Regions from separate parts of the Streptomyces sp. WMMC1477 genome, predicted to be linked through region 4. Evidence: riboswitches for the same ligand, from Rfam matches in the RefSeq annotation. Region 4 holds a riboswitch; each other region holds the start of a gene.
What was found. Region 4 has a riboswitch for cyclic di-AMP ahead of O7609_RS08020 (LysM peptidoglycan-binding domain-containing protein). Riboswitches for the same ligand answer to the same signal wherever they lie in the genome.
Positions count from the first base shown of each region.

Region 1: linked by a shared signal. The riboswitch ahead of O7609_RS13470 (M23 family metallopeptidase) and the one ahead of O7609_RS08020 (LysM peptidoglycan-binding domain-containing protein) in region 4 are both predicted to bind cyclic di-AMP.
Region 2: linked by a shared signal. The riboswitch ahead of O7609_RS05620 (transglycosylase family protein) and the one ahead of O7609_RS08020 (LysM peptidoglycan-binding domain-containing protein) in region 4 are both predicted to bind cyclic di-AMP.
Region 3: linked by a shared signal. The riboswitch ahead of O7609_RS09945 (LysM peptidoglycan-binding domain-containing protein) and the one ahead of O7609_RS08020 (LysM peptidoglycan-binding domain-containing protein) in region 4 are both predicted to bind cyclic di-AMP.

Region 1 is NZ_JAPZBD010000003.1:2,916,358-2,923,600, forward strand. Features, by position in the region: gene O7609_RS13460 (ATP-binding cassette domain-containing protein) at 1-30, opposite strand, end outside; gene O7609_RS13465 (PP2C family protein-serine/threonine phosphatase) at 157-1,419, shown strand; cyclic di-AMP (ydaO/yuaA leader) riboswitch at 1,675-1,806, shown strand; gene O7609_RS13470 (M23 family metallopeptidase) at 1,818-2,867, shown strand; gene O7609_RS13475 (dihydrofolate reductase family protein) at 3,030-3,605, shown strand; gene O7609_RS13480 (DM13 domain-containing protein) at 3,663-4,244, opposite strand; gene O7609_RS13485 (hypothetical protein) at 4,311-4,997, opposite strand; gene O7609_RS13490 (DUF397 domain-containing protein) at 5,101-5,316, opposite strand; gene O7609_RS13495 (helix-turn-helix domain-containing protein) at 5,316-6,161, opposite strand; gene O7609_RS13500 (ATP-binding protein) at 6,360-7,025, shown strand; gene O7609_RS13505 (DNA cytosine methyltransferase) at 7,156-7,243, shown strand, end outside.
Region 2 is NZ_JAPZBD010000003.1:1,188,936-1,196,178, reverse strand. Features, by position in the region: gene ppdK (pyruvate, phosphate dikinase) at 259-3,003, shown strand; gene O7609_RS05620 (transglycosylase family protein) at 3,365-4,609, opposite strand; cyclic di-AMP (ydaO/yuaA leader) riboswitch at 4,675-4,847, opposite strand; partial or broken gene O7609_RS05615 (AAA family ATPase) at 5,327-5,779, opposite strand; gene O7609_RS05610 (hypothetical protein) at 5,719-5,997, opposite strand; gene O7609_RS05605 (protease inhibitor I42 family protein) at 6,150-6,623, shown strand; gene nirD (nitrite reductase small subunit NirD) at 6,736-7,119, opposite strand; gene nirB (nitrite reductase large subunit NirB) at 7,119-7,243, opposite strand, start outside.
Region 3 is NZ_JAPZBD010000003.1:2,172,146-2,179,388, reverse strand. Features, by position in the region: gene disA (DNA integrity scanning diadenylate cyclase DisA) at 1-88, opposite strand, end outside; gene radA (DNA repair protein RadA) at 226-1,614, opposite strand; gene O7609_RS09955 (BACON domain-containing protein) at 1,782-3,650, shown strand; gene O7609_RS09950 (CYTH and CHAD domain-containing protein) at 3,686-5,203, opposite strand; gene O7609_RS09945 (LysM peptidoglycan-binding domain-containing protein) at 5,310-6,044, opposite strand; cyclic di-AMP (ydaO/yuaA leader) riboswitch at 6,049-6,260, opposite strand; gene O7609_RS09940 (hypothetical protein) at 6,894-7,243, opposite strand, start outside.
Region 4 is NZ_JAPZBD010000003.1:1,750,812-1,758,054, forward strand. Features, by position in the region: gene O7609_RS08000 (Ppx/GppA phosphatase family protein) at 40-996, opposite strand; gene O7609_RS08005 (DUF501 domain-containing protein) at 993-1,550, opposite strand; gene O7609_RS08010 (FtsB family cell division protein) at 1,613-2,113, opposite strand; gene eno (phosphopyruvate hydratase) at 2,229-3,509, opposite strand; gene O7609_RS08020 (LysM peptidoglycan-binding domain-containing protein) at 3,888-4,577, opposite strand; cyclic di-AMP (ydaO/yuaA leader) riboswitch at 4,584-4,739, opposite strand; gene O7609_RS08025 (transglycosylase family protein) at 5,004-6,065, opposite strand; gene O7609_RS08030 (cytochrome P450 family protein) at 6,180-7,243, opposite strand, start outside.

The sequences.
Region 1 (7,243 bases), 1.2 Mb from region 4:
CAGGCCTTCTGCCTGGATCGCGTAGGTCATGGCAAAGGTCCCTCCATCCCTTTCGACAACTGTGACCCACGGCACTGACATTCCGCCCGAGATGCCGGAAACCGGGTTTCTCCTTAGATTTGACGAAAGGATGACGAATCGTTGAGGGGCCTCCGGATGCCGCCAGACGACCGGCAGCGCGCGCTCGGAGCAGATCCCGGCGGTCACGACGACCTCACCGGCAGGCGTCGCCGAGAGGCGGACGCGACCGAGGGCCAGCGGGGGCCGACGGCCGGTGCTCATCTGCCCCCCGATCCGCTGCGCGAGCTGATCGGGCCGCGCCCGAACGCCTTCCTCCGGCGGGCCGCGCTCCTGCTCCCACCGCTCCTCATCGTCATCGGCGTCATCGCCCAGAGCCTCACGCCGCCGGACATCGTCTTCTCGTCCGTCTTCGCCGCCGCCCCGCTCGTGGCCGCCCCGCTCTACTCCCCCCGCGCCACCGCCGCCACCGGGTTCGTCGCCGTCGTCACCCTGATCTGGCTCATGCACGTCATGAACGGGGTGACCCTGTTCGAAGGTGCCCTGAAGGCCGCGACCGTCACCACCGTCTCCCTGCTCGCCCTGGTGCTCAACCGAGTGGTGCGCCTCGGCGCCCAGCGGCTGGCCACAGCCCGGGACGTCGCCGAGGCCGCCCAGCTCGCCCTGCTGCCGCCACCGGAGCACTGGCTGAACCACCTGGAGATCGCCGCCCGCTACCAGGCCGCCCAGCGGGAGGCCAGCATCGGCGGCGACCTCTACGCCGTGCAGGACACCCCGCACGGCGTGCGGCTGCTCGTCGGCGACGTCCGGGGCAAGGGGCTGGAAGCCGTGGGCGCCGTCGTCATCGTGCTCGGCGCCTTCCGGGAAGCGGCGGAGGAGGAGGCGGACCTGGCGGTGGTCGCCCTCCGGCTGGACCGGGCCCTGCGCCGGGAGGGCAGGCGCCGCACCGACACCGTGGACTCCTTCGAGGGCTTCACCACGGCCGTCCTGGCCGAGATCACCCCGGCCGGGCGGCTGCGCGTCGTCAACTGCGGCCACCCCCCGCCGTGGCTCCTGCTCCCCGGCGGGCGGCTGGAGAGCCTGGAGCCCGCCGGGTACGCGCTCCCCCTCGGGCTCGCCGCGCTCCCGGGCGAGGACGCCGAGAAGCCGCCGGTGGGCGAGGTGGCGTTCCCGGTCGGTGCCACCCTGCTGATGAACACCGACGGCCTGACCGAGGCCCGGGGCCGGGACGGCGTCTTCTACGAGCCGTCCCGGCGGATCAAGGAGGAGTGGGCGCGGTACGGGCCGGAGGCGCTGCTCGACGAGATCGTCGCCGACGTCGCCGAGTACACCGGCGGTCCGCCGGCCGACGACCTGGCCCTCCTCGCCGTGACCCACCGTGACCGGTCGGACCGTCTCTGATGACGACTTGGCCACGATCCCCGGATGGAGGGCAACCCCGGACGTGGTGAATATGCCCGGTTCCGTCCGGTCGTGGGGTGAACGTCCAGGCGAGAGCCGTCTCTTGTTACCGAGAAGGCTTGGAATATGAGCCGCGGGTCTATTAACGTTCGATAACGCAGCGCGGTCGTCACCGCCGCCACAAGAGGCGGCACCGTGCGCCTTGGCCGAATCCTGACAGTGCATCGACTGGCAGCACCACCGCACCACCGCACCACCACCGCACCACCAGATGCACCCAGGGAACCGGGGAACCACTTCATGGGGTGAATCGGGCGCCCATGCCCGTAGGAGACCTTCCTGCTCCGAACCCGTCAGCTAACCCGGTAGGCGAGAAGGAAGGAAAGGAGAACGCCTCCGTGGCGTCGAGCAGGCAGGCCGCCGAAACCGCGTACGCGGGCGAGGAGTCGGACTCCTACCCGGTGTACGGCCCGTCCGTCGAGGACGGCGCGACGTTCGCCGAGTGGAACCCGACCGCGGACACCGTCCGCCCCGTCCGCGGCCGCCACCGCGTCGCCAAGCAGCGCTCCGGCATGGCCCGCAGCAGCGCGGTCCTGGGCGTCGGCATGGTCGCGGCCATCGGCGCCGGCGGCATGGCCACCGCCAGCCCCAAGGCCAGCGTCCCGCTGAGCATGCCCGACATGGACCTGCCGGGCCTGGACGGACTCGCCGACGGCATATCCATCGGCGGTGCGGACGACGAGGCGGCCCCGCTCGCCGCCCCCCTCACCCAGGCCGGTCTCACCGACTCCGAGCTCGCCGACGGCACCACCGACGCCGGCGAGGCCCTGCGCAACCGCATCCTCGCCCAGGCAGACCAGCAGCGCGCCGCGGCCGACGCCGACTCCCGCCGCCAGGCCGCCGCCGAGGCCGCCACGTCGGCGGCCGGGGAGGCCGAGAAGAAGGCCGAGGCCGAAGCCGCCGCCGAGGCCGCGGCGGAAGCCGAGCGCAAGCGCAAGGCCGAGGAGGAGCGCCGGCGCAAGGCGGAGGAGGAGCGGCTGCGCAAGCTCGCCGCCAGCTACACCCTCCCGCTGGCCAACTTCCAACTCACCTCCGGCTACGGCGAGTCCGGCAACATGTGGTCCAGCGACCACACCGGTCAGGACTTCGCCGCGCCCACCGGCACCCCGGTCAAGGCCGTGCACTCCGGCACCATCAAGGAGGCCGGCTGGGCCGGAGCCTACGGTTACCGCATTGTCCTGGAGCTGGAGGACGGCACCGAGATCTGGTACTGCCACCTCTCCTCGATGACCCGCACCAGCGGCACCGTCACCACCGGCGACACCATCGGCCGCGTCGGCTCCACCGGCAACTCCACCGGCCCCCACCTCCACCTGGAGGTCCGGCCGGGCGGCACCGACACCGTCGACCCGCTCGCCTGGCTGCGCGCCAAGGGCCTCGGCATCTGAGTCCGCCCGCGCCCCACAAGCCCCCGGCGGCCCCGACGTCCATCCCCCCGACGCCGGGGCCGCCGGTGCGTCGTCCCCCTCCCGCCGGCCCGGGGCGCCCCGGGCCAGGGCCGCGCCACACGATCACGCCCGCCTGCGCGTCGGAGACGTCCAAGGAGGACCGTGCGCAAGCTCGTCTACTACATCGGCATGTCACTCGACGGCTACATCGCCGGCCCCGACGACGAGGTGGACTTCTACCCCGTCACCGACGACCACGTCGCGCACATGAACACCGCGTACCCCGAGGTCCTGCCCACGCACATCCGTCGCCAGCTCGGTGGCGCCGACGAACCGAACCGCGTCTTCGACACCATCGTGATGGGCCGCGCCACCTACGGCCCCGCCCTGCGTGTGGGCATGACCAACCCCTACGCCCACCTGCGCACCTACGTCCTGAGCCGCAGCCTCACCGTGTCCCCCGACCCGGCCGTCACCGTCACCGACGAGGACCCGCGCACCCTGGTGCGCCAGCTCAAGGCCGAGGACGGGCCCCTGGACGTCTACCTCGCCGGCGGCGGCAAGCTCGCCGGACCCCTGCTCCCCGAGATCGACCGGCTCATCATCAAGAAGTACCCCGTCGTGGCCGGGGCCGGTCTCCCCGCCTTCGACACGGCCTTCCAGCCCACGCAGTTCACCCTGACCGACAGCCGCACCTTCGGAGGCGGCTGCGTCGTCCTCACCCTCGACCGCGCCTGACCGCACGCCGGTTCGGTGGACGGGGTGTCCGCGCCCGCCGAACCGGCGCGCCGCCCGTCACACCCGGGCCAGCTCCGCCGCCCCGAACGAGACGTCGAACCGGTCACACCAGATGCTCACGCTGCTGTAGAGGTCCAGCTCGGCGTCCCCGGGGAGCGTGTAGTTCTGGTTCCCCTTGTTCCCCTTCAGCTTGCCCAGGTTCAGGTACTCGCCGTCGTCGAAGACCTTCCAGCCGTCCTTGCCCGGCAGCACCTCGGCGTCCGAGAGCCACACCTTCAGGTCCGGACCGTTACTCGTGTCCAGCCCCTCGATCCGCAGGATCCGCTCGCCGTCGGCCAGCTCCACGATCCGCACCGTCCCGCTCGTGGCGTGCTCGTGAGTGACGAAATCCCCCTGCGCCAACGTCAACGGCCCGGCCGGAGCCTCCCGCTCGGGCTCCCCCTCCGCCTCCGGGCTCCCGTCCGCGTCCGGGCTCCCGTCCGCGGACGCCTCCGGCTGCGGACTCGCCGAGGGCAGCGCCTCGTTCACCGTCTCGTCCGTCCACAGCTTCCATGGCTGGAACAGATACAGCACCACGCCCGCCGCGACCAGCCCCAAGGCCAGTGCTCCCGCGACGATCGGTCTCGTCAACCGCCCCATCGTCAACCTCCCGGCACACACACCATCCAGTGCCCCGACAACGCCGCCGCGCCCCGCCGAGTTCCCTCACCCTGAGCGCGCCAGCGGGTTGGGCAGCGTGAGCCCCTCGTCCGCCAGCACCCGTGAGGCCTCACCACACAGCCGGTGGTCGGCGGCCACCCGCCGCACCCACTCGTCCGGCGACGTCCCCAGCACCGCCCGCAGCCGCGCCGACCCCCGCAGCAGCTCACCCATCACCTCGCGCTGCCCGCCGGCCGGCCGCACCCCGCCCCCGCGCCCCGCCAGCAGGCCCCGCTCGGACACGTAGACGTCGGCGTCCCCGGGCCCGCCGTCCACCGGGAACCGCTCCCCGGCCAACCGCCTCCGCCGGTAGTTGGCCCGCTCCGAGGCGTCGACGACCCGGAGCTGCTCGCCGTCCAGCCACAGCAGCACCAGCTCCGTCCACCGCCCCGGAGCCGCGTACGGCGTGTACGCCACGTACCCGGCGACGCTGACATGGCCCGAGTGCCCCACCGCGAGCCCGCCCACCCGCACCGGCACCATCGGCACCGTTCCCGACACCCCGCCCACCGCGAACTTGTGCCGCAGCTGCGCCGGTGCCGCGTTCGACCCCACCGCCAGCACCGGTATCCGCCCCTCGGCGCGCAGCTCCGCCACCGTCATCCGCGCGGGCGGCCGCAACTCGTCGTCCACCAGCAGCCCCGGCTCCGCCACCGCCCGCCCCGGGTACAGCAGCGGATCCAGCAACGGCACACCCCCGAACCCCAACTCCTCCAACGACCCCCCGCCCCTCACCGCCGCGGCTGCCCGTACACCCGGCCCACCCGCACGCGGAGGCGTGCTACGGCGTCCGTGATCACGCAAGCCCTCCTGCCCGGAGAGCGGCCACAAACGAGCCCCAGGGCGCCTCCCCGAACTCCAGCGACCTGCCCGCAGGTACCTTGCTGTCCCGCACCCCGGTCACGGTGTGAGGAAAGAAAGCCACCTCGACACACTCGGTGCCGCTGCCGCCACTGTAGGACGACTTGAACCAGCTGGCTTCACTGTCACCTTGCTGCCGCGACTGCCCCATCAAAGCTCCTCCATAGCCACACGGATCAGGGCCTCGGTCTTCTCGATGTCGAGTGCCTGGGCCCTGAGATACTCGAACGCCAACCTATAGCGCTCAAGTTCCTTGGGCTTCTCCATGAACAGGCTGCCGCCCAGGACGTCGACGTAGACGACGTCAAGAGACGGCGAAGGCCCGCCCAGGATCACGAAGCTGCCCAGTGCAGCCGCGTGGGCGCCAGACGAGAACGGCAGTATCTGCACCGTGACGTGTGGAGAAGCCGCACACTCGAGTAGATGGCCGAGCTGTTCCCGCATGGTGTCCGGACCACCGACGAGGCGGCGGATCACCGCTTCGTCCATGACGGCCCAGACGTGCGGAGGCTCTGCCCGCCGCAGCAACTCCTGCCTCTTCATGCGGATGTCCACCATGTGCCGGACCTCCTGATCCGTGCACCGCATCTCCGATGCCCGGTGCACGGCCTCCGCGTATGCCCGCGTCTGGAGCAGCCCCGGAACGTAGACGGCCGCGTAGTGGTCCTCACGGACCACCTCGTTCTCCAGCGTCAGCAGGAGATTCATGGACTCGGGGATCGGATCCGCCAGCGAATGCCACCAGCCTTGGATCTTCGCGCCCTTCGCCAGTTCCACGAGCGCGGAGCGTTCCTCGTCGCTGGCCCCGTACTCACGGCAGAGGGCATCTACTGAAGGCCACTTGACGGTGCCTTCCTTCGTCTCGTACCGGCTGAGCGTCGCCTTGGAGATGCCGACTCGGGCACCAGCCTCCTCAAGCGTGAGGCCGCTCCGTTCACGCAGACGCCGCAGGTCTGCCCCCAGTTGGCGGCGCCGGGTCGTGGGTCCAACAGCCATGGTTACGGGCCTCCCTGTCGATCTTCCTGAGCCTGCCTTGGAGTTCGGCAGGGGACAAGCCAGCGCGCGCGGGGGCGCGTGCGGTTCGTGTTCACTCCTGCCTGGCATTCGTGAGAGTTCCATTTTGAAACCGAGAGTGTCATTCTGAGAATCCATCCGCCACTCGGCGGAATGATCTTCCGAGAGAGGCCGATCGGCATGGTTGATTGCTACGACTCGAACTCAACGGCCCTCACCGTCTCGTTCCTCGCACTGCCGACAGCAGTCCCCGAACTCCGCTGGACGACCCGCTCGCACCTCGCCCGGTGGGGACACTCCGATTTGGCGGACGCTGCGGAGCTGTGCGTGAGCGAACTGGTCACCAATGTCATCCGGCACGTTGGAGAGGGCACACCGGCCACGTTGACGGCGGCGGTGTCGGCAGCTCGGCTCCGGGTGGAACTCTCCGACCCTGACACAGAGGCGCTGCCCAGGCCTTCCGCCCCGAGCGCCAACGACGAGTGCGGCCGAGGCCTCGCCCTGATGGAGGCCATCTGCTCGCGATGGGGCGTCGTTGTCGGTCGTGGCGGCAAGACGGTCTGGTGCGAGATCCAGGCGAACCAAACGGCCGACGGCGGGGCGTGCCAGCTGGACGAGACAAGGAGAACCCACGCGGTCCTTACCCTTTACGGTGCGCGAGGCACCGCCACCTCACCCCTCGCTCAGCGTGAGGCCTCGGAAGCCGCCGTCACCGTGATCGCGGACATCCTGTCCTGGCTGTGCGCCCGTGGACATGACCCGGACACTCTCCTGGACAACGCTCAGGCCCGGTTCGAGGCGCGACGCAGTGGTGGGAGTGTGCCGCGAGAGAGGGCGGTTTGGTGATATCCAGAGGGCGGAGCGAGTCCCGTGAAGCTGTGCCGCACACTAGTGGGGTCGCGATGTCAGTGGGGAGTGTCACTCTCTGTGATGGCGGGCATGCGCAAGGTCCGTCGCTGCGAGAAAGGGAGGGTGCATGACCAGCACTGAGCGAGGGTTCACCTCGGTGGAGATCTGCGCGGGAGCCGGTGGCCAAGCCTTGGGCCTGCACCAAGCGGGCTTTG
Region 2 (7,243 bases), 560 kb from region 4:
TATCTGGCACTCGATATCACGAGTCATGGTCACCCGGCGTGGCGGTCGCGTCGGTCTTCAGTCTCGCAGTGTCACTTTGTGTTCAAGCTCTGAAGGAATACCGTGCGGCCATTTGGGAGAGCCTTTACTTTCGATCCGCTGGCGGATGGGTGGTTGTAGCCGTGCGACGTGCCGCTGCCTCTGCTCATTCGCCTTGGATATGGGTACGCTCCCCGCCGTCAGGGCAGGCAGGCAAGCCGTACACGAGGAGCGAGTCCCGTGCCGGAAACTCAAGATCACGTAAGCACGAACCCCACCAAGTTCGTGTACGCCTTCACCGAGGGCAACAAGGACCTCAAGGATCTCCTCGGCGGCAAAGGCGCCAACCTCGCGGAGATGACCAACCTCGGGCTGCCCGTCCCTCCGGGCTTCACGATCACCACCGAGGCGTGCTGCCTCTACCTGGACAACGGCACCGAGCCGCCCGCCCTGCGGGACGAGGTCACCGAGCACCTCGACGCGCTCGAGAAGCAGATGGGCAAGCGGCTCGGCCAGGAGGACGACCCGCTCCTCGTCTCCGTGCGCTCCGGAGCCAAGTTCTCCATGCCCGGCATGATGGACACCGTCCTCAACATCGGCCTCTCCGACGCCTCCGTCGGCGGTCTGGCCACGCAGGCCGGTGACGAGCGGTTCGCCTGGGACTCCTACCGCCGCCTCATCCAGATGTTCGGCAAGACCGTGCTCGGCGTGGACGGCGAGCTCTTCGAGGAGGCGCTGGAGGCGGCCAAGGAGGCCAAGGGCGGCGTCACCGACGTGGAGCTGGACGCCGGCGACCTGCGCACCCTGGTCGAGCGGTTCAAGGAGATCGTCCGCACCGCCACCGGCCGCGACTTCCCGCAGGACCCGCGTGAGCAGATGGACCTCGCCATCCGCGCCGTCTTCGACTCGTGGAACACCGACCGCGCCAAGCTCTACCGGCGCCAGGAGCGCATCCCCGGCGACCTCGGCACGGCCGTCAACGTCTGCTCCATGGTCTTCGGCAACCTCGGCCCCGACTCCGGCACCGGCGTCGCCTTCACCCGCGACCCGGCCAGCGGCCAGCAGGGCGTCTACGGCGACTACCTGCAGAACGCCCAGGGAGAGGACGTCGTCGCCGGCATCCGCAACACCGTCCCCCTCGCGGACCTGGAACAGCTCGACAAGACGTCCTACGACGAGCTGATGCAGATCATGGAGACCCTTGAGCTGCACTACAAGGATCTCTGCGACATCGAGTTCACCATCGAGCGCGGCAAGCTGTGGATGCTCCAGACCCGCGTCGGCAAGCGCACCGCCGCCGCCGCGTTCCGCATCGCCACCCAGCTCGTGGACCAAGGCCTGATCGACGAGGCGGAGGCGCTCCAGCGCGTCAACGGCGCCCAACTCGCCCAGCTCATGTTCCCCCGCTTCGACCTCACCGCGCAGGCCGACCAGATCGGGCGCGGCATCGCGGCCTCGCCGGGCGCCGCCGTCGGCAAGGCCGTCTTCGACTCCTACACCGCCGTCAAGTGGTCCCGCTCGGGCGAGAAGGTCATCCTCATCCGCCGCGAGACGAACCCGGACGACCTGGACGGCATGATCGCCGCCGAGGGCATCCTCACCTCGCGCGGCGGCAAGACCTCGCACGCCGCCGTCGTCGCCCGCGGCATGGGCAAGACCTGCGTCTGCGGCGCCGAGGACCTGGAAGTCGACACCAAGCGCCGCCGGCTCACCGCCCCGGCCCCCGACGGCAAGGGCAGCATCGTCATCGACGAGGGTGACGTCGTCTCCATCGACGGCTCCACCGGCAAGGTGTACCGGGGCGAGGTCCCCGTCGTCCCCTCGCCCGTCGTCGAGTACTTCGAGGGCCGCATGCACGCCGGTGCCGAGGACGCGGACGAGCTCGTCCAGGCCGTGCACCGCGTCATGGCCTACGCCGACCGCGTCCGCCGGCTGCGGGTACGCGCCAACGCCGACAACGCCGAGGACGCCGCCCGCGCGCGCCGCTTCGGCGCCCAGGGCATCGGCCTGTGCCGCACCGAGCACATGTTCCTCGGCGAGCGCCGCGAACTGGTCGAGCGGCTCATTCTCGCCGACGCCGACACCGAGCGCGACGAGGCCCTGGCCGCCCTGCTGCCGCTGCAGAAGGGCGACTTCAAGGAGCTGTTCGAGGCGATGGACGGGCTCCCCGTCACCGTCCGGCTGCTCGACCCGCCGCTGCACGAGTTCCTGCCCGACATCACCGAGCTCTCGGTGCGGGTGGCGCTCGCGGAGGCTCGCGAGGACGGCAACGAGAACGACCTGCGTCTCCTCCAGGCCGTTCACCGGCTGCACGAGCAGAACCCGATGCTCGGTCTGCGCGGCGTCCGCCTGGGCCTGGTCATCCCCGGCCTGTTCACCATGCAGGTGCGGGCCATCGCGGAGGCCGCGGCCGAGCGCAAGGCCGCCAAGGGCGACCCGCGCGCGGAGATCATGATCCCGCTCGTGGGCACCGTGCAGGAGCTGGAGATCGTCCGCGAGGACGCCGAGCGCGTCATCGCCGAGATCGAGCGCGAGCACGGCGTCGAGCTGAAGCTCACGCTCGGCACGATGATCGAGCTGCCGCGCGCCGCGCTGACCGCCGGTCAGATCGCCGAGTCCGCCGACTTCTTCTCCTTCGGCACCAACGACCTCACGCAGACCGTGTGGGGCTTCAGCCGGGACGACGTGGAGGCCAGCTTCTTCACGGCCTACCTGGAGAAGGGCATCTTCGGCGTCTCGCCGTTCGAGACCATCGACAAGGACGGTGTCGGCAAGCTCGTCTCCGACGCCGTGGCCGCAGGCCGCGCCACGCGGCCCGACCTCAAGCTGGGCGTCTGCGGCGAGCACGGCGGCGACCCCGAGTCCGTCCACTTCTTCCACGAGGTCGGCCTGGACTACGTCTCCTGCTCCCCGTTCCGCATCCCGGTGGCCCGGCTGGAGGCCGGCCGCGCCGCCGCGGAGAGCGTGGGCAGCGACAGCCGCTGACCAACCGCCTGCCGGGGCCGCCGCAGCCGAACCCTCACCGCGCGGCGGTCCCGGCATCCGGAAGAGGGGCGGTACGGCACCTGTGCGGAGGTGCCGTACCGCCCCCTTTGCTCCGCCCGGGCCCGTCAGCCGGTCAGTCCGGGGCCCCGGTGGCGGTTCAGCCGCGGAAGGGGCCGCCCACCTCGTCGGTGACGCCCCTCGGACGAACGCGCCGCCGGCCGGCACGGGGTGCCCGTCCCCGTCACCAGCCGTCTGGTGGCCGAGGTGGCGGCGTCCGCCCGCTGAGACCCGGAACGGCGGAACCGGCCGCGCCGCGGTGCGGCACGGCCGGTTCCGCCGTGGGTGAGCCGATGGCTCGGGGTCAGATGGCGACGCCCTTGGCCCGCAGGTAGGCCAGCGGGTCGATGTCCGAGCCGTAGCCGGTACCGGTGCGGATCTCGAAGTGCAGGTGCGGACCCGTGCTGTTGCCGGTGGAGCCGACGAGACCGATCTGCTGGCCGCCGCTCACGCTCTGGCCCGCGGAGACGGAGAGCGAGGAGAGGTGGGCGTACTGGCTGTAGCGCCCGTCGGCGTGCTTGATGACGATCTGGTTGCCGTACGAGCCGCCCCAGCCGGCGGAGACCACGGTGCCCGCACCGACCGCGCGGACGGTGCTGCCGGACGGCGCGGAGAAGTCCACACCGGTGTGGTAGCCGCTGGCCCAGTAGGAGCCGGTGGCCCGGTAGGGGGTGCTCATCGAGGCGTTGACCGGGCGGACCCAGCCGCTGGCCGGGGCGGCCTTCTCGGCGGGCTCCTCGGCCTTGGGCTCGGGCTTCGGCTCGGGCTTGGGCGCGTCCTTGGCGGGCTCCGGAGCCGGTGCGGGCTTCTCCGCCTCGGGCTGCTCCTCCTTCTCCGCCTTCCTCTCGGCCTTCTTCTCCGCCTTGTCGGCTTCGGCCTTCTTCCCGGACTTCTCCGGCTTCGGCGTCGGCGTGGCGGCCTGGGTGACGTCCAGGCTCAGTCGCTGACCCGGAAAGATCAGGTCGGGGTCGGCGCCGACGACCTGGCGGTTGGCCTCGTAGACGGCCGGCCAGCCGCCGTCCACCTCGTGCGTGGTGGCGATGCCGTAGAGGGTGTCGCCGCTGACGACGGTGTAGTCCTCGGCGGCGGCCTCGGTCTTGGCCTTGGCGGCAGGCTTCTTCTCCGCCTTCTTGTCCGCCTTCTCGGCGGGCCGCTCGGCCTTGGCCTGCTCGGCCTTCCGCTCACCCTCGGCCGAGGCGCCGGCCGGGGTGATCTCGGGGGCCGGGCCGCCCTGGGTCAGGCCGGCGCGGGGGCCGCAGGTGGGCCAGGCGCCGGGGCCCTGCATCTCCAGCAGGCGCTCGGCGGTGGCGATCTGCTGGTCCTTGGTGGCGAGGTCGGCGCGGGGCGCGTACCGCGTGCCGCCCGCGGCCTCCCAGGAGGACTGCTGGAACTGCAGGCCGCCGTAGAAGCCGTTGCCGGTGTTGATGGACCAGTTGCCGGTGCTCTCGCACTGGGCGACCTTGTCCCACACCGAGACGTCGGCGGCGCTCGCGGAGCCCGCGGCGGCGAGGGGAACGGCGACACCACCGGCGGTGACGGCCAGGGACACGCGGGCTACGTGACGGGATATCAGGGGCTTGCGCGGACGGCGATGACGACCACGGGGCATAGGTGTGTTCCTCTCCTACGCCTGCGAGGTGAGCTGTCGGATTCGGGCCGGAGTAGCCCGGCCACGTCCCCACGCGTCACGCGTCGGGCTGTGGCTTCACCCCTAGCCGCACCGGTACGGATACGCGGTACGGCGCTTACCTGGTTCCCCCGCTCCTGCCGCCTGGGCTTCCTGGTGTCCCCCCGGCCGGGCGGCAGGATTCGGCGTCCCGGCGGCGGGGCCTCCGCATCCGATGCGGGGGCGGACGAACCGTAATCACAAGCGTTTGCGCCAGACAAGCAGCGCGCGCGAGCGCCGGGTTCCGGCACGCCGGACTCGGGCCCCGGTCCGGCACCGTGTGCACCGGTGCTGATTCCGAGGGTAAGGTTCCGGATCTTTCCGTATGTCCGAAACTCCCTGGTCAACGATGAATTTGGCACTCGGGAGGCAAAAAGCCCGGGGGGGGAGTGCAGCGGCGGAGCGGAGGGGGTTGTGAGTCCTGTCACCTGATCGTCGTGTCGAGCCCTTATATCGGGCGATTCCCTACGCAAACGCGCAGAGCGTCCTGACGGGCCCTCGGACCACCCTCCGGTCCGCCTTCCGTGTCACCCGCAGGTCCGCGTTCCCGTCCACCTGAACGGTCACGGCCCCCGGCCCCGGGGCCCGTGACCGGGTCCCTCAGACCGCCGGTGAGCCGGACAGGACGACGAGCCGCTGGGTGGCCCTCGTCATCGCGACGTAGCGGTCGACCGCCCCCGCGATCCCCTCGCCGAGGCGCTCGGGGCCGACGAGGACGACCAGGCCGAACTCCAGCCCCTTCGCCAGCTCCGGGGTCAGCGAGCGGACGCGGGACGTGCCCTGGAACGTCGGGTCGCCGATGACGCACGCGACCCCCTCGGCGTGCTCGGCGAGCCATGCGTCGAGGATCGCGTCCCGCTCCGAGACGGACCCGTGGGTGACGGGGACCCCGGAGCCGCGGACGGACGTGGGCACGTTGGCGTCCGGCAGCGCCTCCCGGATGACCGGCTCCGCCTCCGCCATGACCTCCTCCGGCGTCCGGTAGTTGACGGTCAGGGAGGCGAGCTCGACCCGGTCCAGCCCGACTCTCCGGAGCCGCTCCGGCCAGGACTCCGGTCGGCGTGGGTGGCCCCGAAGAACGGCTCCGCGGCGGGGGAGCGCCAGTCCAGCAGCAGCCGGCGCCCCGTACGGTCCGTCAGCCCGAGCCGCCCCACGTACAGGCGCTCGCCGTCGTCCTCGCCGACGATGTGACCGAGGCACAGGTCCAGCCCGAAGCGCCGCAGTGCGCGCAACCGCGCGGTCGCCCGGTGGATCTCCGCGTCCCGGTCCATCCCCTTCACACGAGTCCGCCGTTTGCTCCGGGGACCGCCCGCATGGGACCTTGCTCAGCGGTGTGTCGAAGCCGCCTCCCGCTGGTTCGGGCCGGGTGCGGCCGGAGAGCTTGGGGGGGGGGACCATGCGGCGAGCACGTCCCGGATGGACCATGACCGCCGTAGCCCGTCGGCCGAGGGCCTTCGCGTGCCTCGTGCTGGCCGCGACGCTCGCCCTGGGGGCCTGCGGTGGCGATGACGGTGACAGTGAACCCCTCCCCGTCACGAGTCCCAGCGACATCACGCCGGAACCGGAACCGGGACCGACCTACGGTCTGGAGCGGACCGAGGTGGAGGTCTCCATCGGGGAGACGTTCACCATCGCGCTGAAGGAGAACCAGTCCACCCCCTACAGGTGGGCCGTTCTCGACCCCGAGCCCGACCCGCGGGTCGTCACGCTGACCGACGACCGGTACGAGAGCGGCGGTACCGAGCCGGGGGCCGGGGGCACGCACTCCTACACGTTCCGGGCCGCGTCGGCGGGCACCACGCGGTTTTGGCTCCGCCACTGCGACGGGTGCGGCACCGAACACGAGAAGTCCGAGGGCGCCGACGCGGTGACCTTCACCATCACGGTGCGGGGGTGAGCCGGGCCCCGGCGTGGCGCCGGGGCCCGCCGGGCCGCTCACGGCCCGGCGGGAGCCCGGAGAGGTGCGGCGCCGCCGGATATGGACAGGGCAGGGCGGCGCCGGGCTCGGGTCAGCGCAGCCGGGTGGCGTACGCCGGAACGGCGACCGTCTCGTCGTCCAGGCAGCGCCCGGTCGCGAGGTCGAAGCGCTGCTTGAGCAGCGGGGAGGCCACGAAGGGCTGTCCGCCGACGGAGCCGAGCAGGCCGCGGGAGAGGACGTAGGCGCCGGTGAACGGGTCGCGGTTGCCGATGGCGTGGACGACGCCGGAGCGGTCGAGGAACAGGGCGATCTGACTGCCGTCGGGCAGCAGGGCGGCGACGCCGCGGCCGGTGACGAGGTGGTCCCTGTCGCACACCGCGGCCCAGCCGCCGGGGGTGCGCACCTCGACGCGGACGAGGGTCGCCGTGTCGGCCGCGGTGCCTTCCGAGCCTTCCGGGATGAGGACGTCGGTCATCAGCTCTGCGCTCCTTCGAGGGTGCGGACGGGGAGGTCGGGGCCGGCCAGGATCTCCAGGTCGGGTTTGGTCTGGTCGCGCTCGGGCACGAACCGCACGGAGGGGTCGGGGGCGTCGGGGGCGT
Region 3 (7,243 bases), 420 kb from region 4:
TGAGCCCGCCGGTGTTCCCGCGCAGGACGCGCTCCAGGCCGTCGCGCAGGGCGGTGCCGGGCGCCACCGCGCTCAGCGAGGCGCGCAGCAGCTTGTCGGCCGCTCCGGCCCGGTCGATGGGTGCCACGGCGCTCCTTCGGTCGTGCCTGGTTCCGGCGGTTCCTTCGTCGGGTCGTGCGTACGTGCGGTCGAGACCAGGGCAAAGTCTACCGGCGGCCCCGTTCGTCAGGCTTCGGAGCGTCGTGGGGGGAGCGCCCGCAGTGCCTCGCCTATGTCCGCGACCTCCAGAACCCGCATGCCGGAGGGCACCTTGCCCGGGTCCGAGGGAACGAGGGCGTGCGTGAAGCCGAGCCGCGCGGCCTCGGACAGCCGCCGCTGCACTCCCGTGACGCGCCGCACCTCCCCGGCGAGCCCGACCTCCCCGACGGCCACCAGGTTCTTCGGCAGCGGCGTGTCGATCGCGGCGCTGGCCAGCGCGAGGGCCACCGCCAGGTCGGCCGCGGGCTCGGACAGCCGCACTCCGCCGACGGTGGCGCTGTAGATGTCGCGCTTGCCCAGCGCGTTGATCCGGCCGCGCTGCTCCAACACGGCCAGCATCATCGACACCCGGGAGTTCTCCAGGCCCGATGTCGTGCGGCGCGGGGAGGGGATCTGCGAGTCGACGGTGAGGGCCTGCACCTCCGCGACGAGCGGACGGCGGCCCTCCAGCGTCACGGTGAGGCAGGTGCCGGGAACGGGCTCGTCGCGCCGGGTGAGGAAGAGGCCCGACGGGTCCGCCAGCCCGGTGATCCCCTCGTCGTGCAGCTCGAAGCAGCCCACCTCGTCCGTCGCCCCGTACCGGTTCTTCACCCCGCGCACGAGCCGCAGCCGGGCGTGCCGGTCCCCCTCGAAGTGCAGGACGACGTCGACCAGGTGCTCCAGCAGCCGGGGCCCGGCGATCGCGCCGTCCTTCGTCACGTGGCCGACGAGCAGCGTGGCCATGCCGCGCTCCTTCGACGCCCGGATCAGCGCCCCGGCCACCTCCCGCACCTGGGCGACGCCGCCGGGCGCGCCGTCGATCTCCGGCGAGGCCACCGTCTGCACCGAGTCCATGATCAGCAGGCCGGGCTTGACGTCGTCGAGGTGGCCGAGCACGGCGGAGAGGTCCGTCTCGGCGGCGAGGTAGAGGTGGTCGTCGAGCGCGCCGATGCGGTCCGCCCGCATGCGCACCTGGCCCGCGGACTCCTCACCGGTGACGTAGAGCGTGGGCCGGCCCTCCGAGGCCGTCTTCGCCGCCACGTCCAGCAGCAGCGTGGACTTGCCGACGCCGGGCTCGCCCGCGAGCAGCACCACCGCACCCGGCACCAGACCGCCGCCCAGGACCCGGTCCAGCTCGGGCACGCCGGTGGAGCGGGCCGCCGCCTGGCGGGCGTCCACCCGGCCGATGGGCAGCGCCGGCGACGTCACCCGGCCCGGAGCCGTCGTCCGGACGCCGCCGCTGCCCGCGCCCGTCTCCTCGATCGTGTTCCACGCGTGGCACTCGTGGCAGCGGCCGAGCCACTTGGGCGTCGTCCAGCCGCAGTCGGAGCAGCGGTAGGTGGGGCGGTCCTTCGCGGAGGACTTGCGGGCAGCCATGCGCTCACCGTAGCGGCGCGTTCCGACAGACCGACCGGCCAGGCGTCCCGCACGCGGGGGACCCGGGCGGGTGAGGCCGTTCTCGTTCGAGTGAGATCGTCACTCGTCCGGGCGAATCCCGGGTGCGCGGGCGGAATGCGCCCCCGCGCGCCGCCTACCGTCGCCGGATGATGACGAGCAGGCGCGAGCAGCACCCCGACACCGGCAGCGCGCCGCGCGCCCGGCGTGCCGCGTCGTCCGGCCGGCACGCCGGACGGCCCGGCACGGGCGCCCACCGCGTCGTCCCCCAGCGGGAGCAGCGGGCCGCGCGGAAACGCGCCGGGGAGGGCACGGGAGAGCCCATGCCGATGCGTACGGCCGAACGTTTTGCCGACCCTGCCTCCGGGGGGTCCGAAAGGCCCGGCGGGCGCGGGAAGTCCCGGGAACGCGGCAAGCCCGGGGAATCCGGGAACCCCGGGGAATCCGGGGAGCGGAGGGGGCTCAGGCCGCCCGCGCACTTCGACGCCTACCTGGACGGGCTGTTCACCTACTGCCTGTCCGTGATGTGCGAGCACGACACCGCCACCGCCGCCCTCGGCGAGGCCCTCGCCGTCGCCGAACGCCAGCGGCTGCGCGACCGCGCGCCCACCGACCCCGCGCAGCACCGGCCCTGGCTCTACGCCCTCGCCCGCTGGTCCTGCCTGCGCCGGCTCAACGCCAACGCCCACGCCGTGCCGGCCGAGCCGCTCTCCCCCCGGGCCGCCGAGCGCCGGCGCCGCGAACTGGGGGCGCTCGCCTGGCCGGAGGCCGCCGGCACGGCACCCGAGCAGCGCGAGGCGCTGGAGCTGGCCGTCCGGCACCGGCTGCCGGTCCACGAGGTGGCCGCCGTGCTCGCCCGCCCCACCGCCGTCACCCGGGAGCTGCTGTCCAGCGGGGCCTGCGAGGTCGAGCGCACCCGGGCCGCGCTCGCCGTCGTCGCCACCGGCGGCTGCCCGACCGTCGCCGCGATCGCGGCCGGCAGCCGGCAGGGCGAGCTGCGCCTGAGCACCGCCCTGTGCCGGGAGCTCGTCCGGCACGTCGACGAGTGCCCCGGCTGCCGCCGCAGCGCCGAACGGCTCGCCGCCAATGGGCCCTGGCCCGGCACCGCGCCCACCGGTACCGGCAGCCTGCCGCTGCTGGTGGCCCCGCGTCCCGCCGTCCACGCCGCCCTGCTGCTCGCCCAGCGGGCCCGCCTGCTGCACGCGCCCCGCTTCGACCGCCGCGGTTTCCCGCTCGCCGACCGCGACCGCACCGCACGCCGCGAGAAGCTGCGCAGCCGGGCCGTCACGACCACCGTCGTCGCGACCGTCATCGCCGCGCCCGTGCTCGCCGTGTGGGCTGCCTACCGCGGCGCCCCGCTGACCGGCGAGGCCCGCGAGGAGGCCACCGTGACGGCGGTGGAGGCCGAGGACGAGGACGGCGCCCGCGGCTACCCGCCGGACGGGGAGCACTCCCACGGCGACCTCGGTCCGGGCGGCCGCTCCGGCGACGGGCGTCCCGCGGTCACCGTGACGTCCGACGAGCGGGGCGAGCACCCCGGAGAGGACGCCGCCGACCACCCCGTTGACCCGGGCGGCACGCCCGCCGAGCCGTCCCCCTCCCCGGGGCCGGACGGCGGTGCGACGACGGCCCCGGCGCCCTCCCGCCTCACCGTGGAGGCCGGCACCGCGGACGGGGCCACGGTGATCACGCTGCGGAACCCGGGCGGCTCCCCGGTCTCCTGGTCCGCCTCCACCGACGCCGCCTGGCTGCGGCTCAGCCACACCTCCGGAACCCTGCGACCGGGTGAGTCGGCCACCGTCAGGGTGACCGTCGACCGGGACGCCGAGCCCGCCGGCACCTGGTCGGCCCGCATCCACATCGCCCCGGCCGACGCCGTCGTCACCGTCGAGGGGGAGGGCGCGGCACCTGACCCCGGGCCCTCCGAGCCCCCGCAGGACCCCGGGCCGAGCGACCCCCCGCCCTCCGGCGACCCGAGCGGCGAGCCCTCGACGGAACCCTCCTCGACCCCGGGCTGAGCCGGGGCCGAGCCCGGCCGGGGCGCTGGGGCGGCTCAGCCCGGCAGCCGCCCGTGCACCGAGCGCCACAGCCGTGGCAGCTCCCGCTCGTACCCCTCGGCGAGGGCCGCCTCCCGCGCGTGGAGGAGGCCGTAGGTGAACGAGGGCTCCCCGGCCGTGTGCGCCCGCAGGGCCAGCTCGCGCAGTGCCCGCCGGGCCACGACGCTGTCCTGGTGCTCGCCGAGCAGCTTCTGCACGGACGTCAGGGACCGGGCGGCGCGCTTGGCCCGCCTGCCCAGCGCGGGACGGGCCGCCTCGGCCGCGTAGCGGGCCCGCTTGGCGGCCTTGCGGGCCTCGTGCAGCGCGCGGTCGCGCTCGTCGCCCGGCGGGAGCTCCAGGGCCCGGCCGACGCGGGCGTCCAGCCGCTCGACGTCCCGCCGCAGGACGCGGGCGAGGACCTCGGGTGCGGGGCGCTCGGCGGCCGGCCGCAAGGGCGGGTCGGCCAGCAGCTCGTCGAGCTCGCGCAGCAGGACGAGGTGGTGCGGGTCGTCGAGGACCTCGATCGCCCGGGTCCGTGAGCCGCCCCGCCGTGCCCGGTCCTCCGCCCGCAGGCGGTCGGCGACCGGACCGAGCCGCAGCGCGGGCGGCAGTTCGGCCAGCCGCCCGGAGAGCCGCTCCGCCAGCACCTCGCGGTCACGGTCCTGGGCGAGCCCGGCGGCGAGCCGGCGCAGCTCCTCGCCCAGCGGGTCGGTGACGGCGCGGTCGAGGACGGGGGAGGCCGAGCGGAAGCAGCTCCGCAGCCGCCGGGTGGCCACCCGCATCCGGTGCACCGAGTCGGGCACGTCGCGGCGCACCGCCGGGTCCAGCGCGACCAGGGCCTCGACCTGCTCCCGGACGTAGTCGAGCACGCACGCCCCGGCCGTCCCCGGCGCTGGCGCCGCAGGCTCGGGGGCGCTCCCGGAGGGCGCTTCTTCCGGGGCCGTCTCCGCGAGGGCCCGCTCCAGCTTGGAGGCCGCCCGGGCCCGCCGCAGCCCGGCGGCCAGCAGCCGCTTCTCGATCCGGTCCAGCAGCTTCGGCCGCCCGTCCGCCGCAAGCTCCGCCTCGACCTCGGTCCACCGCGCCGGGCGCCCGGCGGCCCCGGAGGGGCGTCGGGCCCGGACGTGGTCCACCGACACCTCGGCGAGCGGCGTGCCCTCGGCGTCGCGCAGGCCGCGGGCCCGGCGCTCGGAGACCAGCTCCATCACCGGCACGAGCGGCGCTTCCCGCACCCGGGAGTGCACGAGCGCGATCAGCTCCCGCGGCACCTCCGGGGCCAGCGGCGCCCGGATCTCCTCGCGGACGTCGGGCCCGACCGGGAACTTGAGGTGCCAGCCGTCGTCCGACCCGCCCGTCCGGCGGCGCAGGGTGATCCCGGCGGCTGCCAGCCGTCCGTCGGCGGTGTCGTAGTACACGGCGTCGAGCCGCTGCCGCCCCGCGTCGACGACGGAGCCGACCCCGCGCACCCGCATGTCGGGGGGCTCGATGTCGTCGGCGGCCTCGTACTTGCGTTCCGTCTCGCGCACGGCGTCCACCATGTCTGGACGCTACGCCCGGTGCCGCGGCCGGGCAACGGGACCGGAAACGGCCGCTGCCGGCCACCGCGGGGGCGGTGGCCGGCAGCGTGCGTGCGCGTCGGTCGGCTCAGTACGGGCCGTTGACGTTGTCGATCGAACCGTAGCGGTCGGCCGCGTAGTTGCAGGCGGCGACGATGTTCGCGACCGGGTCGTACTGGTCGTGCGGGGTGCCCGCGACGTGGTAGGCGTCGAAGGTCGGCTTGATGACCTGGAGCAGCCCGATGGACGGGGTGCCGCGCTGGGCGTTGATGTCCCAGTTGTTGATGGCGTTCGGGTTGCCGCTGGACTCCCGGATGATGTTGCGGTGGATGCCCTCGTAGGTGCCCGGGATGCCGTGCTCGGCCATGATGTCCAGGGCCTCGCGGATCCAGCCGTCCAGGTTGTTCGTGTAGCTCTTGGCGGCGACGGTGCGCTCGGCGGAACGGTCGGCCCGGTCCTCGGTGCCGCGCGCCTCGGCCTGCGGGATGGTCAGCTCCTGGCCGGGGAGGATCAGGTTCGGGTCGGTGCCGACCGTCTCCTCGTTCTCCTCGTACAGGGCCTCCCAGCCGCCCTCGACCTCGTGGTCGGTGGCGATGCCGTGCAGGGTGTCGCCGGACACGACGGTGTGGCTCTCGGCCTCGGCCTTGGCCTGCGGCGCGGCGGCGGGCTTCTGCACGACGGAGGTGGGGGCGGCCTGCGCGGTGCCGGCGGCGACCAGCGGCATGGCGAAGCCCGCGGTGCCGATCGTCAGGGCGAGGGAAAGCCGGGAAACGCTGCGGGTGTTGAGGGCGGTGCGGGCGCGGCGGTGGCGGCCACGAGACATAGGGGTGTCCTCTCCTACGCCTGCGAGGTGAGCTGTCGGATTCGGGCGAGAGTTGCCCGGCCATTTCCCTCGAAAGGCCCTCGGGGCCCGCTGGTGCCGTATGTGGCACGGCGCTTCGAGAGGCGTGGCTTCACCCCAAGCCGGTCACGGAAACCCGTGTCCGGCGGCTTACCTGGTTCCCCCGCTCCTGCCGCGGTGACGTGGTGCTTTACCCCATGGCCCGGGCGGCAGGATTCGGCGTCCGGGTCGGGACTCCCCCCAGGTGGGTCGGGAGCGGACACACATAAACACAGGGATTTCGCCGGGGACAAGCAGCAGGGATACCGACATTTGGCGCCCAACCGACGATCATGAGGAATTCTGCAACAGAACGCGTCTGTGCCTTTTCCGTGTGTGAGAGGGAAGGTGAGGGGCGATGTGTAAGAGGGCCTTTTTTCCGGGGAGTTGTCGAAGGCCGTATGGCGGTCGCCACGTGGTTGCGCCCAGCGGTCGACTTTCCGTGTGACGCTCACCACGCCTATTCACATAGTCTGGCAAATCCGACATTTGAATTCAGGCATCCGCCTCTGGAGTCGATGGCTTTAATTCGGACATCAAGGCTTTTTCGGGGTGAATGGCTCGCAGGGATGGGGAGCGGGAGGCGGCGGGGTCTCGGCGGTTCGCCGAGACCCCGCCGGTCCCCGGCGGCTCCGCGTGACGCTCCCCGGGGGCATGGCGCCTGGCGTCGCCTCTCGTGCCGCTCGGTGCTCCGCCCGTGCCGGGTTCCCGTGGCCGGGCTCCCGCGGTGCCGAACCGCCGGGCCGGCGGCCCGGCGGTCGGCGGCCCGGCCTGACCGGCCGCTCGGGCCGGTCAGGGGCGGGGCGGGTCCGCGGGATGGGGGGCGAGGGGGAGCTGGGCGGCGAGCCGGGTCTCGCACAGTTCCACCAGCCGGTCGTAGGCGTCCTTGCCCATCAGCTCGGTCAGCTCGGCCCGGTAGGAGACGTAGACGGGGTCCGCGCCCTGGTGGGCCGCCGGTGCCCCGGTGCACCACCAGTGCAGGTCGTGGCCGCCCGCGCCCCAGCCGCGCCGGTCGTACTCGCCGATCGAGACCTGGAGTCTCTGCTCGCCGTCCGGCAGCTCCACCCACTGGAAGTCGCGGCGGATCGGGAGCTGCCAGCAGACGTCCGGCTTGGTCTCCAGCGGCTCCCGCCCCTCGCGCA
Region 4 (7,243 bases):
CGCGGAGCACGGCCGCGGCCGGCCCCACCGCGACCCGGCTCAGTCGGCGTCGCCGCCTGCTGCCAGCTTGAACGCGATGCCGTCGAGGATGTCGTGTTCCGAGACGACGACCTCGGTGGCGCCGGAACGCTCCATGACGGCCTGGAGGATGACGGCACCGGCGGTGATGACGTCGACGCGGCCGGGGTGCATGACGGGGATCGCCTCGCGCTCGGCGTGGGTGGAGTGGACGAGACGGTCGGTCACCTCGCGGACCTGGTCGAGGGAGACGCGGGCGTGGTGGATGGCGGCCGGGTCGTACTCGGGCAGGCCGAGGACGATGCCGGCGACCGTGGTGACGGAGCCGGCGAGGCCCACCAGGGTGCGTGCCGAGGTGAGGGGGACGGTCTCCTCGACGAGGGTGAGGGCTGCGTCGACGTCGGCCCTTATGGCGGCGACCTGCTCGGCCGTGGGCGGGTCGGTGACGACGCCGTCCCGGACGAGGTGGCGCTCGGTCATGCGGACGCAGCCGATGTCCACGCTGCGGGCGGCGCTCACCTCGTCGGTGCCGATGACGAGCTCGGTGGAGCCGCCGCCGATGTCGGTGACGAGGTACGGGGTGTCCAGCCCCGAGGCGGTGAGCTCCTTCGTCGCGCCGGTGAAGGAGAAGGCGGCCTCCTGGTCACCGGTGACGACCTCGGGCTCGACGCCGAGGATGTCCACCACACCGCGGACGAAGTCGTCCCGGTTCTCGGCGTCCCGGGAGGCGGAGGTGGCGACGAAGCGGACGCGGGCGGCGTCGAGGGAGCGGATGACGTCGGCGTACTCGCGGCACGCGGCGAAGGTGCGCTCCAGGGCCTCGGAGGCGAGGCGCCCGGTGCGGTCCACGCCCTGGCCGAGCCGGACGATCCGCATACGGCGGTCCAGCTCCTTGAAGGCGCCGGTGGCCGGATCGAGGTCGGCGACGAGCAGGCGGATGGAGTTCGTGCCGCAGTCCACGGCGGCCACGCGGGTCATCGGTCGGTCTCCTCGGCGTCGGCGGCCCGGGTTCCGGTCTCGTCGGTGGTGACGCAGGGGCCCTTGCGCCACCACTCGGGAAGCAGCGCGATGGCCTCGTCGCCCAGGGGGTTGACACCGGGGCCGGCGACGAGCGAGTGGGCGACGAGGACGTGCAGGCACTTGACGCGGTCGGGCATGCCGCCCGCGCTGGGGAAGCCCGCGAGGACGTCGATGGCGTCGCGCCGGGCGATGTAGTCCTCGTGTGCCGCCCGGTACGCGGCGGCCAGCTCGGGGTCGGTGGCGAGCCGTTCGGTCATCTCCTTCATGACGCCCTCCGCCTCCAGGGTGCCGATGGCGGAGGCGGCCCGCGGGCAGGTCAGGTAGTACGTCGTGGGGAACGGCGTGCCGTCCTCCAGCCGCGGGGCCGTCTCGACGACGTCGGGCTGTCCGCAGGGGCAGCGGTGGGCGATGGCCCGCAGGCCGCGCGGCGGTCGGCCGAGCTGCGCCTTGAAGGCGGCGACGTCCGCGTCGGTGGGCGGCGTGGGGTCGGTCGGGGGCGGCGGAGTGTCCATGCGGGCGGTGTGTCTCTCGGGTCGGATCGTCAGGGGAGATGAGCAAGCGGAGGGGCGGGGGCTCAGCCCGCGTCGGCGCGGTCGAGGCCGTCGAACAGGTTGGTGTACCAGGCGCGGCCGGCGCCGCCGTCCTCGCCGCGGTGGCGCGGTGCGTCGGTCTCGTCGGCCCCGCCGGTCCCGCTCCGCACGATGTAGCCGCGCTCGCCGGTGCGGACGTAGTGCAGGTGCTCGCGGGCGAGCTGCTCGACGTAGGCCGGGTCCTGGAGGCGGGCCTTGAGCTCGCGCAGTTCGGCGACGCGCTCCTCGGTCTCCTTGAGCTTGCGGCGCTCCTCGGCGATGTCTGAGCGCTGGGAGACGTAGCTGCGCGTCGGGTAGGCGAGGGCGACGACGAGGGAGCACAGGACGAGTGCGAGGAGGGCGGCGCGCCCGGTGAGGCGGCTGCGGCGCGGCCCGCCGCGGAGCCGTCGGCTCTGCGCGCGGTAGACGCGCTCGGCGGCCTGCTCACCCAGCGCCCTGAGCCGGGTCGCGGTGGAGAACCGTTCCCGTTCCGGGGCACCTCCCAAGGGTCCACCTCCCTGATCGCTGTCCGAACGGTACGTCCCGGCCCACGGTACGCGGGACCGTGGGCCGGGACGCGGCGGCGTTCGACGTCGGCCGTCAGACGCCGGCCGTGAGACGTCAGCCCTTGAAGCGCGGGAACGCGCTGCGGCCGGCGTAGACCGCGGCGTCGTCGAGGATCTCCTCGATGCGCAGGAGCTGGTTGTACTTGGCGACGCGCTCGGAGCGGGCCGGGGCACCGGTCTTGATCTGGCCGCAGTTGGTGGCGACGGCCAGGTCCGCGATGGTGACGTCCTCGGTCTCGCCGGAGCGGTGCGACATCATGCACTTGAAGCCGTTGCGCTGGGCCAGCTCGACGGCGTCCAGGGTCTCGGTCAGCGAGCCGATCTGGTTGACCTTGACCAGCAGGGCGTTGCCGGCCTTGTCGTCGATGCCGCGCTGCAGGCGCTCGGGGTTGGTGACGAACAGGTCGTCACCGACGAGCTGGACCTTCTCACCGATCTGGGCGGTGATGGTCTGCCAGCCCTCCCAGTCGTCCTCGAACAGCGGGTCCTCAATGGAGACCAGCGGGTACGCCTCGGCGAGCTCGGCGTAGTAGGCGGTCATGTCGGCGGCGCTGCGGGACTGGCCCTCGAACTGGTAGGCGCCGTCCTTGTAGAACTCGGAGGCGGCGACGTCCAGGGCGAGCGCGATGTCGCGGCCGGGCGTGTAGCCGGCGGCCTTGACGGCCTCCAGGATGAGGTCCAGGGCCTCGCGGTTGGAGCCGAGGTCGGGCGCGAAGCCGCCCTCGTCGCCGAGGCCGGTGGACAGGCCGCGCTCCTTCAGGACGGCCTTGAGCGCGTGGTAGACCTCGGTGCCCCAGCGCAGCGCCTCGGAGAAGGACTCGGCGCCGATGGGCGCGATCATGAACTCCTGGATGTCCACGTTGGAGTCGGCGTGGGAGCCGCCGTTGAGGATGTTCATCATCGGCACGGGCAGCAGGTGCGCGTTGGGCCCGCCGAGGTACCGGAAGAGCGGCAGGTCGGAGGCCTCGGAGGCGGCGTGCGCGACGGCGAGGGAGACGCCGAGGATGGCGTTGGCGCCCAGCGAGGACTTGTCGGCGGTGGCGTCCAGGTCGAGCATGGCCTGGTCGATGAGGCGCTGCTCGGTGGCGTCGTAGCCCACCAGCTCGGGGCCGATCTGCTCGATGACGGCGAGGACCGCCTTTTCGACGCCCTTGCCGCCGTAGCGGCCCTTGTCGCCGTCGCGCAGCTCAAGGGCCTCGAAGGCGCCGGTCGAGGCGCCGGACGGCACGGCCGCGCGGCCGGTGCTGCTGTCGTCGAGGCCGACCTCTACCTCGACCGTGGGGTTGCCTCGCGAGTCGAGGATCTCGCGGGCTACGACGACGTCGATGGACGGCACGAGGTTCTCCTTCGTGTGGGTCGGTCTTCCTGAGGCAGGAGCCTAGCGGTCCGGTGGCCCGCGGTGGGCCTGCGGGCCGCGTCCGGGGCGAGGCGCCGCGGTGAATTCCCAGCTCAGAGGCGAACCAGGTTTTGTTCATTGACTGAAGATAATGCCGTCGTCTCGCTGTGCGGACGGATACGCCGACGGCTCGGCGGGCCCGCGGCGGGGGACCCGGCCGGCCCCGGCGCGAGGGCCGCGGCGGGCCGTCGCGGAGTGCACACCGGGTACACACCGGCCGGCACGGGGCGCGCGGCGGGCCCGGCACAGGGGACGCGTGCCGGGCCCGACCGCCAGGGTCACCCTCGGAGGGCAGCCCCCGAGGGTGACCCGCCCCGGTCACACCTCCAAGCGCTGACCGGGGAAGATCAGGTCGGGGTCGGCCCCGACGACGGCCTTGTTGCGGGCGTAGAGCTCCTGCCAGGTCATGCCGTGGCGGTGGGCGATGGCGGCCAGCGTGTCACCGGGGCGCACGACGTACGTGCCGCCCTTCCCCGACTGCCCCTTGGCATCCTGCTGCGCGGGGGCGGCCTGCTGGGACTGCGGCGACTGACCCTGCTGCGGCTGCGGCGGCCGGGGGCGCGGCTGCCGCTGGGCGGCAGCCCCACCCGGCGCCTGCGGGGCGACGTCGGCGGGCGGGGCGTCGGCCGTGAGGCCGCCCTCCTCGGCGCAGGCCCAGGCTCCCGGGCCCTGCATCTCCAGGAGCCGCTCGGCGACGGCGATCTGCTGCTCCTTGGTGGCCAGATCGGCCCGCGGCGCGTACCGGAGTCCGCCGGCCGCCTCCCAGCTCGACTGGGCGAACTGGAGTCCGCCGTAGTACCCGTTCCCCGTGTTGATGCGCCAGTTCCCGCTCGACTCGCACTGGGCGACCTTCTCCCAGGTGTCGACGGAGGCGGCTTGCGCGCTGCTCGCCATCACCACCGGGCCGCCGACAGCGGCGCCGGCGAATCCGGCGAGCGAGGCGGCGAGGCGGACGACGACGGGCTGACGGTTACGACTCTTGGCGGAGTCCTTGTCGGTGAACAGCATGGACGGTCTTCCTCACCGGACGCCTGCGAGGTGAGCTGTCGGGTTCGGACGCGTGAGTCGCCCGGTCCGGCGCGGCGTTCCCGCGCCGGACTTCACCCCGAGCCGCCTGGGCGGCACTCGCCTGGTTCCCCCGCTCCTGCCTGCGGTTCGCGGACGCGACGATGTTCCCGCCGACCGTCGGCAGGATTCGGCGTGACGGTCGACGACCCCACGGGAGTGGGCGATGCGAACGTAGACCTACCACAATAATCCGATCAAACACCCCTGAAACCGACACGAGGGGATGACTTGACGCCTCGTCATATCGATTCCGCAGGTCCCGGCACGCTTGCCCGGGGCCCGCAACCCGGACACGCCGACAAAGGAATGTGACGATCGTCACATTGCATCCGGACGGGTGAGGTCCGCTCCTTCCCGGGCCGTCAACTACTCCTGAACGAGCGGAAGTCGAAGCTCCTGCCCGGGCAGAATCAGGTCCGGGTCGGCGCCGACGACAGACTCGTTCGCCGCGTACAACGCGGGCCAGCCGCCGTCCAGACCCTGCTCCGCGGCGATCCCGGACAGCGAGTCCCCCGCGGCGACGAGGTACTCGACGGCCGGCCCCGCCGGAGCCGCATGCCGCCCGGAGCCGCGCTCGGAGCGGTCCGCCGCCTCCCGGCCGGACTCCCTCGGGTCACGGTCGCCCCGATGACGCCCGGTGCCCTCCGTGCCGCCGTCGGAGTCGACGTCCGGAGCGGAGGAGTCCACGTCGGGGGCGGACGGGTCGCCCGGGGTGGAGGAGTCCACGTCCGGAGCGGAGGAGTCGCCCGAGTCGCCCGGCACTCCGGTCGGCGTCTCACTCGGCCTCTCGGGCGGCGTCTGACCCGGCGTCTGCCCCGGGCGCCCGGTCGCCGCGGCGGAGGGCGCGCCGGACCCGGCGTCGGACCGCTCGCCGGAGCCCGGCTTCTGCTCACCCGGGGTCGCGTCCGCGTCGGGAGCCGCCGGCGTCCCGGTCGCCCCCGGGGTGCCCGGCTCCGGCGCGCCCTCGGCCGGGTGCTCGGCGTCACCCGTGCCGTCCGGCCCGCCGGGGGCCGGGGGCGGCTGGGGCGCGGGCGTCTCGGTCACGCCGTTGACCGCGGCCGTGAGGCCGCTCGTCACGGCGCACGAGGGCCAGGCGTCCGGGCCCTCCGCCGCGAGGACCGCCTCGGCGACGGCGATCTGCTGCCCGCGGCTGGCGAGGTCCGGGCGGTCGGCGTGCACGGTGCCGCCGTACTGCTCCCAGGTGCGTTGGGTGAGCTGGAAGCCGCCGTAGTAGCCGCTGCCCTCGTTCGCGCTCCACGCGCCGCCGCTCTCGCACTCGGCGACGCGGTCCCACACGGCCCCGTCGGCGGCCTGGGCGCCGGAGGCCGCGAAGAGCGGCAGGGCCATCCCCGCGCCGGTCACCCCCGCGGCGACGACGACGGCAGGGGCCTGACGAGGGCGACGATGCCGCCCGCTCCCGGAACGCATGCGGTGACCTCTCCTGAGACGACGAGCGGTCCCGCGACGGGGTCCGCTGACGGCGGAAACCTAACGTCGAACACCCGTCCATCACAACCCAGTGTCGCAAGGATCACGCGACGGTCACGGACTGTCGCCGACTGACCCCCCGTCAGGCGTGAACTCGACGGGCAGGCTGCGCAGACCGCGCATGATGAGGCCGCCGCGCCACCGCAGTTCCTCCGGTTCGGCGGCACATCGCAGGTCGGGGAGCCGGCGCAACAGTGTGGCGAGTGCCGTCTGCCCCTCCAGCCGGGCCAGCGGCGCGCCCAGGCAGTAGTGGATGCCGTGCCCGTACCCCAGGTGCTGGTTGTCGCGGCGGGCGAGGTCGAGCATGTCCGGGTGCGGGAACTTCGCCGGGTCCCGGTCGGCCGCCGCGAGCACCACCAGCACGGGGTCGCCCGTCTCGACGCGCTGCCCGCCCAGCGTCAGCGGCTCGGTCGCGAACCGCCAGGTGGCCAGCTCCACCGGGCCGTCGTAGCGCAGCAGTTCCTCGACGCCGGTCTCCAGCAGCGCCGTGTCCCCCGCGGCCAGGGCGTCCTGGAGCCGACGGCGCTGCTCCGGGTGGCGCAGGAGCGCGTACGTGCCGTTGCCGATGAGGTTGACCGTCGTCTCGAACCCGGCGAACAGGAGGATGAAGGCCATCGCGGCGGCCTCGTTCTCGGTGAGGTGCTCACCGTGGTCGCTGGCGCGGATGAGCCCGGAGATCAGGTCGTCCCCGAGGTCGTCGCGCTTGCGGTGGATCAGCTCGGCCAGGTAGCCGCGCATCTTCTTCACCGCGCGCCCCACGCCGCCGCGCGGCCCCCCGCCGTGGCGGAGCATCATGCCCGCCCAGTCCCGGAAGTCGTCCTGGTCCTCGGCCGGGACGCCGAGCAGGTCGCAGATGGCGTAGATCGGCAGCGGGAAGGCGAACTCGTGGATGAGGTCGGCGCTGCCGCGGGCCGCGAAGCCGTCGATGAGGCCGTCCGTCAACTCCTGCACGCGCGGCGCGAACGCGGCCACGCGCCGCGGGGTGAAGGCGCGCGAGACGAGACGGCGCAGCCGGGTGTGGTCCGGCGGGTCGATGTTCAGGAGGTGCGTCATCAGGTTGGCGCTGCGCTCGCCGGGGATGCCGACCTTCCCCTTGCCGTGCGCCCGCTCGCTGTGCG